One region of the Streptomyces vulcanius genome, then DNA from elsewhere that is predicted to be linked to it. Evidence: predicted binding sites of a transcription regulator. Region 1 holds the regulator's gene; each other region holds the start of a gene.
What was found. The regulator HspR, encoded in region 1, represses chaperone genes until heat shock. The targets are predictions, from matches to a motif close to TTGAGNNNNNNNNNCTCAA.
Positions count from the first base shown of each region.

Region 2: clpB (ATP-dependent chaperone ClpB) is a predicted target of HspR. The motif match lies at 1,707-1,725, and genes of this name have one in related genera.
Region 3: lon (endopeptidase La) is a predicted target of HspR. The motif match lies at 1,754-1,772, and genes of this name have one in related genera.

Region 1 is NZ_JBHSFK010000071.1:31,690-34,961, reverse strand. It holds partial or broken gene ACFPIH_RS53995 (helix-turn-helix domain-containing protein) at 1-95, opposite strand, end outside; gene ACFPIH_RS53990 (DUF6879 family protein) at 484-1,011, opposite strand; gene ACFPIH_RS53985 (hypothetical protein) at 983-1,186, opposite strand; gene ACFPIH_RS53980 (heat shock protein transcriptional repressor HspR) at 1,279-1,740, opposite strand; gene dnaJ (molecular chaperone DnaJ) at 1,746-2,924, opposite strand; gene grpE (nucleotide exchange factor GrpE) at 2,967-3,272, opposite strand, start outside.
Region 2 is NZ_JBHSFK010000080.1:4,577-7,848, forward strand. It holds gene clpB (ATP-dependent chaperone ClpB) at 1-1,644, opposite strand, end outside; gene ACFPIH_RS55030 (hypothetical protein) at 1,971-2,309, opposite strand; gene ACFPIH_RS55035 (helix-turn-helix transcriptional regulator) at 2,670-3,272, shown strand, end outside.
Region 3 is NZ_JBHSFK010000024.1:6,084-9,355, reverse strand. It holds gene lon (endopeptidase La) at 1-1,731, opposite strand, end outside; partial or broken gene ACFPIH_RS31790 (GNAT family N-acetyltransferase) at 1,885-2,220, shown strand; gene ACFPIH_RS31785 (DUF5954 family protein) at 2,466-3,272, shown strand, end outside.

The DNA of each region.
Region 1 (3,272 bases):
TCGACAGCGAGGTTCCACACGTACCTCGCGTGCGCGCAGTGCAGCAGCATCTGCCGCACCTGCCCACCCGTCGGGTACATCCGAAACCGCGCCATGCCGCGAACGTAGACCACACATTCCACGACCGCCCACCTCATCGATCACCATCACCCATGCGAGTGACCACACCCCGGCCGCCACCGGCCACCGGCCCCAGGATCCTCACATCCCCGTCACCACCGCCTGTCCGTGGCCACCCACGGCATCCCGGACAGCGACACCGGACCGCCCTGACGGCGATCCGGCCACCCCTGCCCGAAAGCCAGGTGGAAGGTCTCCCGCGGCCACTGGGCACGCAGCAGATCCGCCGCAGGGATGATCCCGACGACCGTCAGTGCTGCCTCTCTGCGGAGGTCACGCAGGCGCCGGGCGACAGCCTCACGGACAGCCTGCGCGGACGAAGACGGAGAGAGGGGCATTGGCCTGGCCTACTGGTGCGCGCTGTCAGCGGATTTCGTATTGGTCGTGCGGTATGCCGCGGTCCCACACGGCGTCGAACGCCCCGGCGCAAAGCTTCGCCGCAGCCGGGTCCTCGCTGATCTCGCCGCCGCCGGAGGCGCCGTCGCCGGCGAAGTGGTTCCACCGGATGAGTCGACCGTCGAACAGCCAATAGTCGTTCCCGGGCAGCGCTATGTCCGATGCCTGCCGACGGGGCAGCCACCGCACCTGTTCGCCTGCGGCCACGTTGGTGAACGTACCGTCGTACAGGAAGCGGGTGTACTCACTGACCGGCTCGGACACAATGCGGGCCCGCCGGACAACGACCCCGCGGGCCACCGTCTCCTGGATCAGGCCGAGCCACGACCGCCACCAGGACGCGCGGTCCGCTGGATCGTGGCGGAATCCCGCCCGCCACTCCGCGAACGGACCCTTCTCGTAGTCGACCGCGTAGGCATCCCGCATCTCCAGATGGACGGCGGAACGCTCGCAGCGAGCGATCAGCTCACTGAACGGTGGCGCGCTCGACGGCATCGCAGGCCTCCCTGATCATGTGCACCATCCTGGCTGGAATACGGATCACAGCCTCGCCCTCGGGGATCCCTTTGCCGTGACCGGGCGCCTGGAACGCGGCGCACTCCGCTTCCTGTTTGGTTGGACGACCCGGCCGGCGCGTCATGGCCTGTGTACCACCACCCTGCCTGACCACCACCGCAGGACGGGCCGGAGGGCCACTCGGACGCAACGCCCGAGGGGGCGGTGCCGACGTGTGACCGGTACCGTCCCCTCTGAAGCGTTCTGTCAGTCCTTCGGCTTCTTCGGGCGCCAGACCACCAGCGCGCTCGTCTGCTGGACCTCCTGGTACGGGACCAGGTCACGGCGGTAGGAGGCGTGGACCGCCGCCTCGCGCTGTTGCATCGCCGAGGCCGCGCCGTCCAGCGCGTCCTGCATCTCCGCCATCCGGGCCTGCAGCGCGGCGACCTGGTTCTCCAGTTCGATGATGCGCTTGATGCCGGCCAGGTTGATGCCCTCGTCCTGCGACAGCGCCTGCACCGTGCGGAGCAGTTCGATGTCGCGGGCCGAGTAGCGGCGGCCCCGGCCGGCGGTGCGGTCCGGGGAGACCAGACCGAGGCGGTCGTACTGCCGCAGCGTCTGCGGGTGCAGGCCGGAGAGCTGGGCCGCCACCGAGATGACGTAGACCGGGGTCTCCTCGGTCAGTTCGTACGGCCCACGGAAATTGTCACTGCGTCGGCGGCCGTCCATCCCTGTCATGCTCCCTTCGCGGCCTCGAACAGCTCCGCCCGTGGATCCTCGCCCTCGGTCGCCTCGCGATACGCCTCGAGCGCTTCACGAGCCTTCCCCGGCAGGTCCTTGGGCACACTCACCTCGACGGTGACCAGGAGGTCTCCGCGGGTGCCGTCCTTGCGGACCGCGCCCTTGCCGCGCGCCCGCATGGTGCGGCCGTTGGGGGTGCCGGCGGGCAGCTTCAGGGTGAGGGAGGGGCCCCCGAGGGTGGGAACCCTGATCTCGCCCCCGAGGGCTGCCTCGGTGAACGTCACCGGCACCGTGACCGTCAGGTTGTCGTCCTTGCGGCCGAAGACCGGGTGGACGCCGACATGGACCACGACGTAGAGGTCGCCGGACGGGCCACCGCGCTCGCCCGGCGCTCCCTTGCCGCGCAGGCGGATGCGCTGGCCGTCCGTCACCCCGGCCGGGATGCGGACCTGCATGGTGCGCGAGGACTTGGCCCGGCCGCTGCCCTTGCAGTCCAGGCAGGGGTGCTCGGCGATCAGGCCGCGGCCCTTGCAGTCCGGGCAGGGGTCGGTCAGGGAGAAGCCGCCGCCGGAGCCGCGGGCCACCTGACCGGTGCCGACGCAGGTCGGGCACACGCGCGGTGTGCCGTTCTTGTCGCCGGTGCCGGAGCACGCCTTGCACGGGGACTGCGAGGACATCCGCAGCGGGACCGTGGCGCCCTCGATGGCCTCCGTGAAGGTCAGGGTCACCTCGGTGTCGATGTCCTGGCCGCGCCGGGGCTGGGTACGGGTGGTACCCGCGCCGCCGCGGTTGAACAGGCCGCCGAAGACGTCCCCGATGCCGCCGCCGAAGCCGCCGGAACCCCCGCCGCCGCCCTGGGCGCCGCCTCCGAAGAGGTCGCCCAGGTCGAAGTTGAAGTTGCCGCCGGCGCCCGGCCCCGGGCGGAGGCCGCCGTTGCCGAAGAGGGCGCGTGCCTCGTCGTACTCCTTGCGCTTCTTGGGGTCACCGAGGATGTCGTTCGCCTCGGAGATCTCCTTGAAGCGATCCTCCGCCTTGGCGTTGCTCTTGTTGGCGTCCGGGTGGAACTCGCGGGCGAGTTTCCGGTACGCCTTCTTGATCTCGGCCTCGGTGGCGTCCTTGGGGACGCCGAGGACCTTGTAGTAGTCCTTCTCGATGAAGTCCTTGGTACTCATCCTCGACGTGCCCCCTTTCCGTTGTTCCGCTCGGTGTCTACGTCAGCCCCCCTCAGGGCCGTTGTCCTTCTCGTCGCCGGTCTCGCCGTCCTCGGCCTTGACCGCCTGGGCGCCCGGCTGGGGCTCGGCGACGGCCACCCGCGCGGGGCGGATGGTGCGTTCGCCGAAGCGATACCCGGGCTGCAGAATCGCCACGCATGTCGTCTCGGTGACGTCGGGCGCGTAGCTGTGCATCAGGGCCTCGTGGATCGTCGGGTCGAAGGGCTCGCCCTCCTTGCCGAACTGCTGGAGGCCCATCTTGGCCGCGACGCTCTCCAGCGACTCGCCCACCGACTTGAAGCCGCCGAG
Region 2 (3,272 bases), on a different contig from region 1:
GGTCCAGGAGGCGACGACGTCGGCGATGTCGTCCGAGCCGACCTCGTCCTTGACCATGGTGCCCTTGGCGGCCTCCTCCTCGGCCTCGGAGGCGTCCGCCAGGTCGCGCTCCAGGGAGGGGATCTCGCCGTACAGCAGCTTGCTGGCGGTGTCGAAGTCGCCGTCGCGCTGGGCGCGCTCGGCCTGGCCGCGCAGTTCGTCGAGCTTCTCCTTCAGCTCGCCGACCCGGTTGAGGGACTGCTTCTCCTTCTCCCAGCGGGCGTTGAGGCCGCGCAGCTCCTCCTCCCGGTCGGCGAGGTCGCGGCGCAGCTTCTCCAGGCGCTCGCGGGAGGCCGCGTCGGTCTCCTTGCTGAGGGCCAGCTCCTCCATCTTCAGCCGGTCCACGGACCGCTGGAGCTCGTCGATCTCGACGGGGGACGAGTCGATCTCCATGCGCAGGCGCGAGGCGGCCTCGTCGACGAGGTCGATGGCCTTGTCGGGCAGGAAGCGGGAGGTGATGTACCGGTCGGAGAGGGTCGCGGCGGCGACCAGCGCGGCGTCCGCGATCTGCACCTTGTGGTGGGCCTCGTAGCGGCCCTTGAGCCCGCGCAGGATGGCGATGGTGTCCTCGACGCTCGGCTCGGCGACCAGCACCTGCTGGAAGCGGCGCTCCAGGGCCGGGTCCTTCTCGATCCGCTCGCGGTACTCGTCGAGCGTGGTCGCGCCGACCATGCGCAGCTCACCGCGGGCCAGCATCGGCTTCAGCATGTTGCCGGCGTCCATCGCGGAGTCGCCGCCGGCGCCCGCGCCGACGACCGTGTGCAGTTCGTCGATGAAGGTGATGATCTGCCCGTCGGAGGCCTTGATCTCGGCGAGGACGGTCTTCAGGCGCTCCTCGAACTCGCCCCGGTACTTGGCGCCGGCGACCATGGCCCCCAGGTCGAGGGCGACGAGCCGCTTGTTCTTGAGGGACTCGGGTACGTCCCCCTTGATGATCCGCTGGGCGAGCCCCTCGACGACGGCGGTCTTGCCGACGCCGGGCTCGCCGATGAGGACGGGGTTGTTCTTGGTGCGGCGGGAGAGGACCTGGACGACCCGGCGGATCTCCTGGTCCCGGCCGATGACCGGGTCGAGCTTGCCCTCGCGGGCGGCGGCGGTGAAGTCGGTGCCGAACTTCTCCAGGGCCTTGTACTGGCCCTCGGGGTCGGCGGTGGTCACGCGGCGTCCGCCGCGGGCCTTCTGGAAGGCGCCCTGCAGCTTGTTCGCGCTCGCTCCGTGCCGGGTGAGCACGTCGGCGGCCTGGCCGCCCTTAGCGGCGACGCCGATCAGCAGGTGCTCGGTGGAGAGGAACTCGTCGCCCAGCTCGCGGGCGCGCGACTGTGCGTCGGCGATCACGGCGAGCAGGTCGCGGTTGGGCTGCGGAGGCGCCACAGTGGACCCGGTCACGCTGGGCAGATTGGCGAGCACATGCTCGGCACCGGCCCGTACGGCGGCCTGGTCGGCCTCGACGGCGGCGAGCAGGTCGGTGATGTTCTCGTTCTCCTGCCCCGAGAGCAGCGCGAGCAGCAGATGGGCGGGGGTGAGGTCGGCGTGTCCTGCGGACACGGCACGGTTACTGGCCGCGTTGATCGCGTCCCGGCTCCGGTTGGTCAGCTCGGCGTCCACGTTCGCTGTCTCCTCCTGGTGTCAGTCGTCTCCCGTGTCTGACTGAGTCAGCGTACACAAAGTTGAGTCTATTCCGCTCAAGGCAGCTCAGAACAGCCCGGGACAGCAGGAAGCTGCGGGGGAGTACACGGGAGGAAGAAGGACAGCAGGGCCGGACCGGCCGAAACATGCCGTGGTCGTTTTCCGGCCACGGCGGGGAATGGCGCAGAATGCCCCCTGTCCGGAAATGTCGCCAAAAACTGCAGCGGCGTCACCGTGTTCAGGTCACGGTGACGCCGCTGCGGGGGGAAGCACCTGAGCGATCTTGTTACGACGGGGGAATCGCGTCAGGCACTGCGGGGGGTGGCTGAGATGGTTCGCGGGGCGGTTGGGGCCGCCGACTCCGCCAACTGGTGGTCGCGCTGGTCGAGGTTCACGAAGATCATTCCGTACCTGATGGCACACCGTACGGGCTGCGGCGCCCCCCGAGGCCGCCGCAGGCACCGGTAGGCCCGCACGTCGTCCTCCTCGTCCCGAGTGACGACCACCGGTTCTCCGAACACGGTCACCATCAACGAGTCACCACTGTGGGGGATGGCGGTGACCAGGTCGATGAAGTGCCAGCCGGAGCGGTAGGCGGTGGCCATTTCGCGGCGGAAGGAGCGGTCGTCGGGTGGTGTGGTCACGTCAGCTCCAGGCGGTGTCTGCCGGGTAGACAGAAGCATCGTCGCCACCATCAGCGGTGCTGGCCGCGAGCGACCAGGCGGTGTCCGACTGAGGCTCACTCTTCACACCGGAGAGGCCACTCAGCGATGCGTAGGCCACAACGGCGGAGAAGGCGGCGACAAGCACTGAGCGAAGCATTCTGTTCCGCATATTCGGCTTCGTCCTCACTTGAAGTTCCCCTTTTCCCCCGTCGGGTAAGACGATGGCTCATTCGGGCACGTCATGGCCACACAATCGGTGCATCATGTTCCTGCATGTTCAGGACCCTGGGGGGTGGAGATTTGCCAACGAATCGAACTAAAGGGACACATCCCCATGCGATGACGGAGTTGTGTGAGGAAGGACGCCGTCTTTACGCGAAGGCCCTCCGCACCGGACGTATCGCCCGCGTGGACGTGGAAGCCGCCCCCTGCCTGATGGAGTTCGCCCTGCTCCACTCCGACGCCGACGACGCGAACTGGCTGCGTCCGGTTCCCCCGTCGGTCGCCCTGGTCCAGCGGCTCAACCCCATCGAACGCGAGATCACCGAGCGCAGACGGCTCTCGATCGAGCTGACGGAGGCTTTCGAGCCGTTCATGGCGCTCAGCGCCCCGGTGACCACGGCCGACCCCTCGATCACCGTCCTGGAGGGCCTCGACCGCATCAACTCGGCGCTCGACCTGGCCGCCGGGCAGTGCCAGAACGAGGTGCTCTCGATCCAGCCCAGCCACCGCCACCCCGAGGGCCGGCTCATCGAGGCGCTGGAGCGCGACAAGCCACTGATCGAACGCGGGGTACGGATCCGCACCCTGTACCAGCACACCGCCCGCTACAGCCCGGAGCGGCTGGCCTGGGTCGACCTCTTCGCCGAGGGCAAGGTGGAGTACCGCACCATCGACGAACTGGTCGAACGCCTCATCGTCTGCGACGAGACCGTGGCCTTC
Region 3 (3,272 bases), on a different contig from region 1:
CGGCAGCTTCCGCTCGCCCAGTTCGTGCTGGGCGGCGACCTTGCGCAGCAGCCGCGCGATGGACCGCTCCAGGGTGCGCACGCCCGCCTCGCGGGTGTACTCGCCGGCCAGCTTGCGCAGCGCGCTCTCCTCCAGGACGACCTCGTCCCGGTTCAGGCCGGCCCGCTCCAGCTGGCGCGGGAGCAGGTGGTCACGGGCGATGACGACCTTCTCGTCCTCGGTGTAGCCGTCGAGGCGGACCAGCTCCATACGGTCGAGCAGGGCCTCCGGGATGGCCTCCAGGACGTTGGCGGTGGCCAGGAAGACGACGTCCGACAGGTCCAGCTCCACCTCCAGGTAGTGGTCCCGGAAGGTGTGGTTCTGCGCCGGGTCCAGCACTTCCAGCAGGGCGGCCGCCGGGTCGCCCCGGAAGTCGGAGCCGACCTTGTCGATCTCGTCGAGCAGGACCACCGGGTTCATCGACCCGGCCTCCTTGATCGCGCGCACGATCCGGCCGGGCAGCGCACCGACGTACGTACGCCGGTGGCCGCGGATCTCGGCCTCGTCACGGACGCCGCCGAGGGCGACCCGGACGAACTTCCGCCCCATCGCGTGCGCGACGGACTCGCCGAGCGAGGTCTTGCCGACACCGGGCGGGCCGACGAGGGCCAGCACGGCACCGCCGCGCCGTCCGCCCACGACCCCCAGGCCGCGCTCGCTGCGCCGCTTGCGCACCGCCAGGTACTCGGTGATGCGCTCCTTCACGTCCTCCAGACCGGCGTGCTCGGCGTCGAGCACGCGCTGGGCGCCCTGGATGTCGTACTCGTCCTCGGTGCGTTCGTTCCACGGCAGTTCGAGGACGGTGTCCAGCCAGGTCCGGATCCAGGAGCCCTCGGGCGACTGGTCGCTGGACCGCTCCAGCTTGTCGACCTCCTTGAGGGCGGCCTCGCGGACCTTCTCGGGCAGGTCGGCGGCCTCCACACGGGTGCGGTAGTCGTCGGACTCCTCGCCCTCCTGCTCGCCGTTGAGCTCGCGCAGCTCCTTGCGTACGGCTTCCAGCTGGCGGCGCAGCAGGAACTCCCGCTGCTGCTTGTCGACGCCTTCCTGGACGTCCTTGGCGATGGTCTCGGCCACGTCCTGCTCGGCGAGGTGGTCGCGCAGCTGCTGGGTGGCGAGCTTGAGTCGAGCCACCGGGTCGGCGGTCTCCAGGAGCTCGACCTTCTGCTCGGTGGTCAGGAAGGGCGAGTAGCCGGAGTTGTCGGCGAGCGCGGAGACGTCGTCGATGGCCTGGACCCGGTCGACGACCTGCCAGGCGCCGCGCTTGCGCAGCCAGGCGGTGGCCAGGGCCTTGTACTCCTTGACGAGTTCGGCGACCTGACCCGGCAGCGGCTCGGGCACGGACTCGTCGATGCGGAGGCCCTCGACCCAGAGTGCCGCGCCCGGACCGGTCGTCCCGGCGCCGATCTGCACGCGCCCGCGGCCACGGATCAGCGCGCCCGGGTCGCCGTCGGCCAGCCGGCCGACCTGTTCGACGGTACCGAGCACACCGGTGCTCGCGTACGTCCCGTCGATGCGCGGCACGAGCAGCACCCGCGGCTTTCCGCCCCCGGAACGGGCGGCGGCCTGCGCGGCCTCCACGGCGGCGCGCACATCGGTGTCATTGAGGTCCAGCGGAACCACCATGCCGGGGAGCACGACCTCGTCGTCGAGGGGCAGCACGGGCAGAGTGAGCGATGTGGACGTCGAAGCCATGATCTCCCCTTAGGCAGTCAAGTTGAGCTATGCCGACTCAATGCACGGGCGCCCGCGATTGTTCCCCGCCCCCCGCGACGTTCGCTGTGGGCGATCACGACGAACCACGACGAACAGGAAGGGCGATATGACACCCCGGACACCCCGGCCGGCCCGGTCCCCGACGGCTACCGGCAGCGCACCTGGTCGCGGGGCGGCGTGATCCGCACGATGATCGCCGCCCCCGACGGCTCGCCGGCCGCGCGCGGCCAGATCGCGCCGACCGGCGAGACCGCGGTCGCCGACCGGATAGCGACCGACCCCGCGCACCGCCGGCGCGGACTCGGCACCCTCGTGATGCGCACGCTCCAGCGCGCGGCCGCCGAACAGGGCGCCCGGACCGGTGTCCTGGCCGGGTCACCGCAGGGACGGGCACGGTACGGGTCGCTCGGCTGGAGCGTCGTGTCGCCCATGACCAGCGCGCGGTTCACGGGAGCGGAAGCGGGCTGACCCGGGGGCTCCGGGAGCGCGTCCGGGCCGTGGGGCGGGAACCGGGCGTCCGACCCCAGGGAGCCCGGGGGGGCGCCCGGACCGTGGAGCCGGAGCCGGCGGCCGGCCCCGCGAGCCCCGGGGGGGCGCGTCCGGGGGTGGTCCGCGACCGGGTGTGCCTCCTTGCTACAGGCTGTCCTCACCCCGCTCCCTCCACTTACGGAAATCACCCCGAAGCCGCTCTTCGCCCCCACGACAATGCGCACATGACCGATGACTGGAAGCGACGGCTCGACGCGCTGCACGACGAACTGGTCCGCCGGGACGACCCCGTGGCCTGGGTGACGGAGGCGGACGCCGTCGAGGCGTCCCGGCGCTACCCGCACCTCGCGCTGCGCGGTCCCGTCTTCGGTGTCGCCGCCCACGACCCGTCCGCCGCGCAGCCGCACTGGCGGCTGGTGAAACCGGTGATGGACGGCATGCCCCAGCAGGCCAGGGACGGGCTGAACTCGCATCTGTGGTTCACGGCGAAGGACCGCACCGACGACCCGGCCGAGCGCCGCGCGCTGCTCGCGGCGGTGTCGGTGCTGGAGCGGGACCCGGCCGACGAGGTGGAGGCGCTGGGCGTGCGCTACCGGGTCGTGCGCGGTGACGAGTTCGCCCGGACCGGCGACGACGGTCTGGAGCCACCCCGGCCCACCGACCCGGAGCCGGCGGTGCCGTCGTGGGAGGAGCGTGGGCGGGCCCCGGCGCCGGATGTCGGGTTCGTGCTCGACCCGGGCCGGGACGAGGGTCCGATGGCGGGCGCGCTGCGGCTGGGCCTGCGCGACTTCGTGTACACGGGCGCCCGCTTCCCCGCCGAGGTGCGCGCGGACTCCGTGCGGGCGGCGGCCACCCATGAGGACGTCGTGCGGCTGCCCGTGGGCTTCGCGGTGGCCGAGCGCGGCGCCTTGGGCTGCTGGACCCCGTGCGGCTCCCTCCACCCCACCCCGCACGACGCGCGCCGCGCCCTGTACGACGGGATGGCCGGCGTGTGGGCGACGCTCCACCGCTACGACGAGCGGCGCACGGCC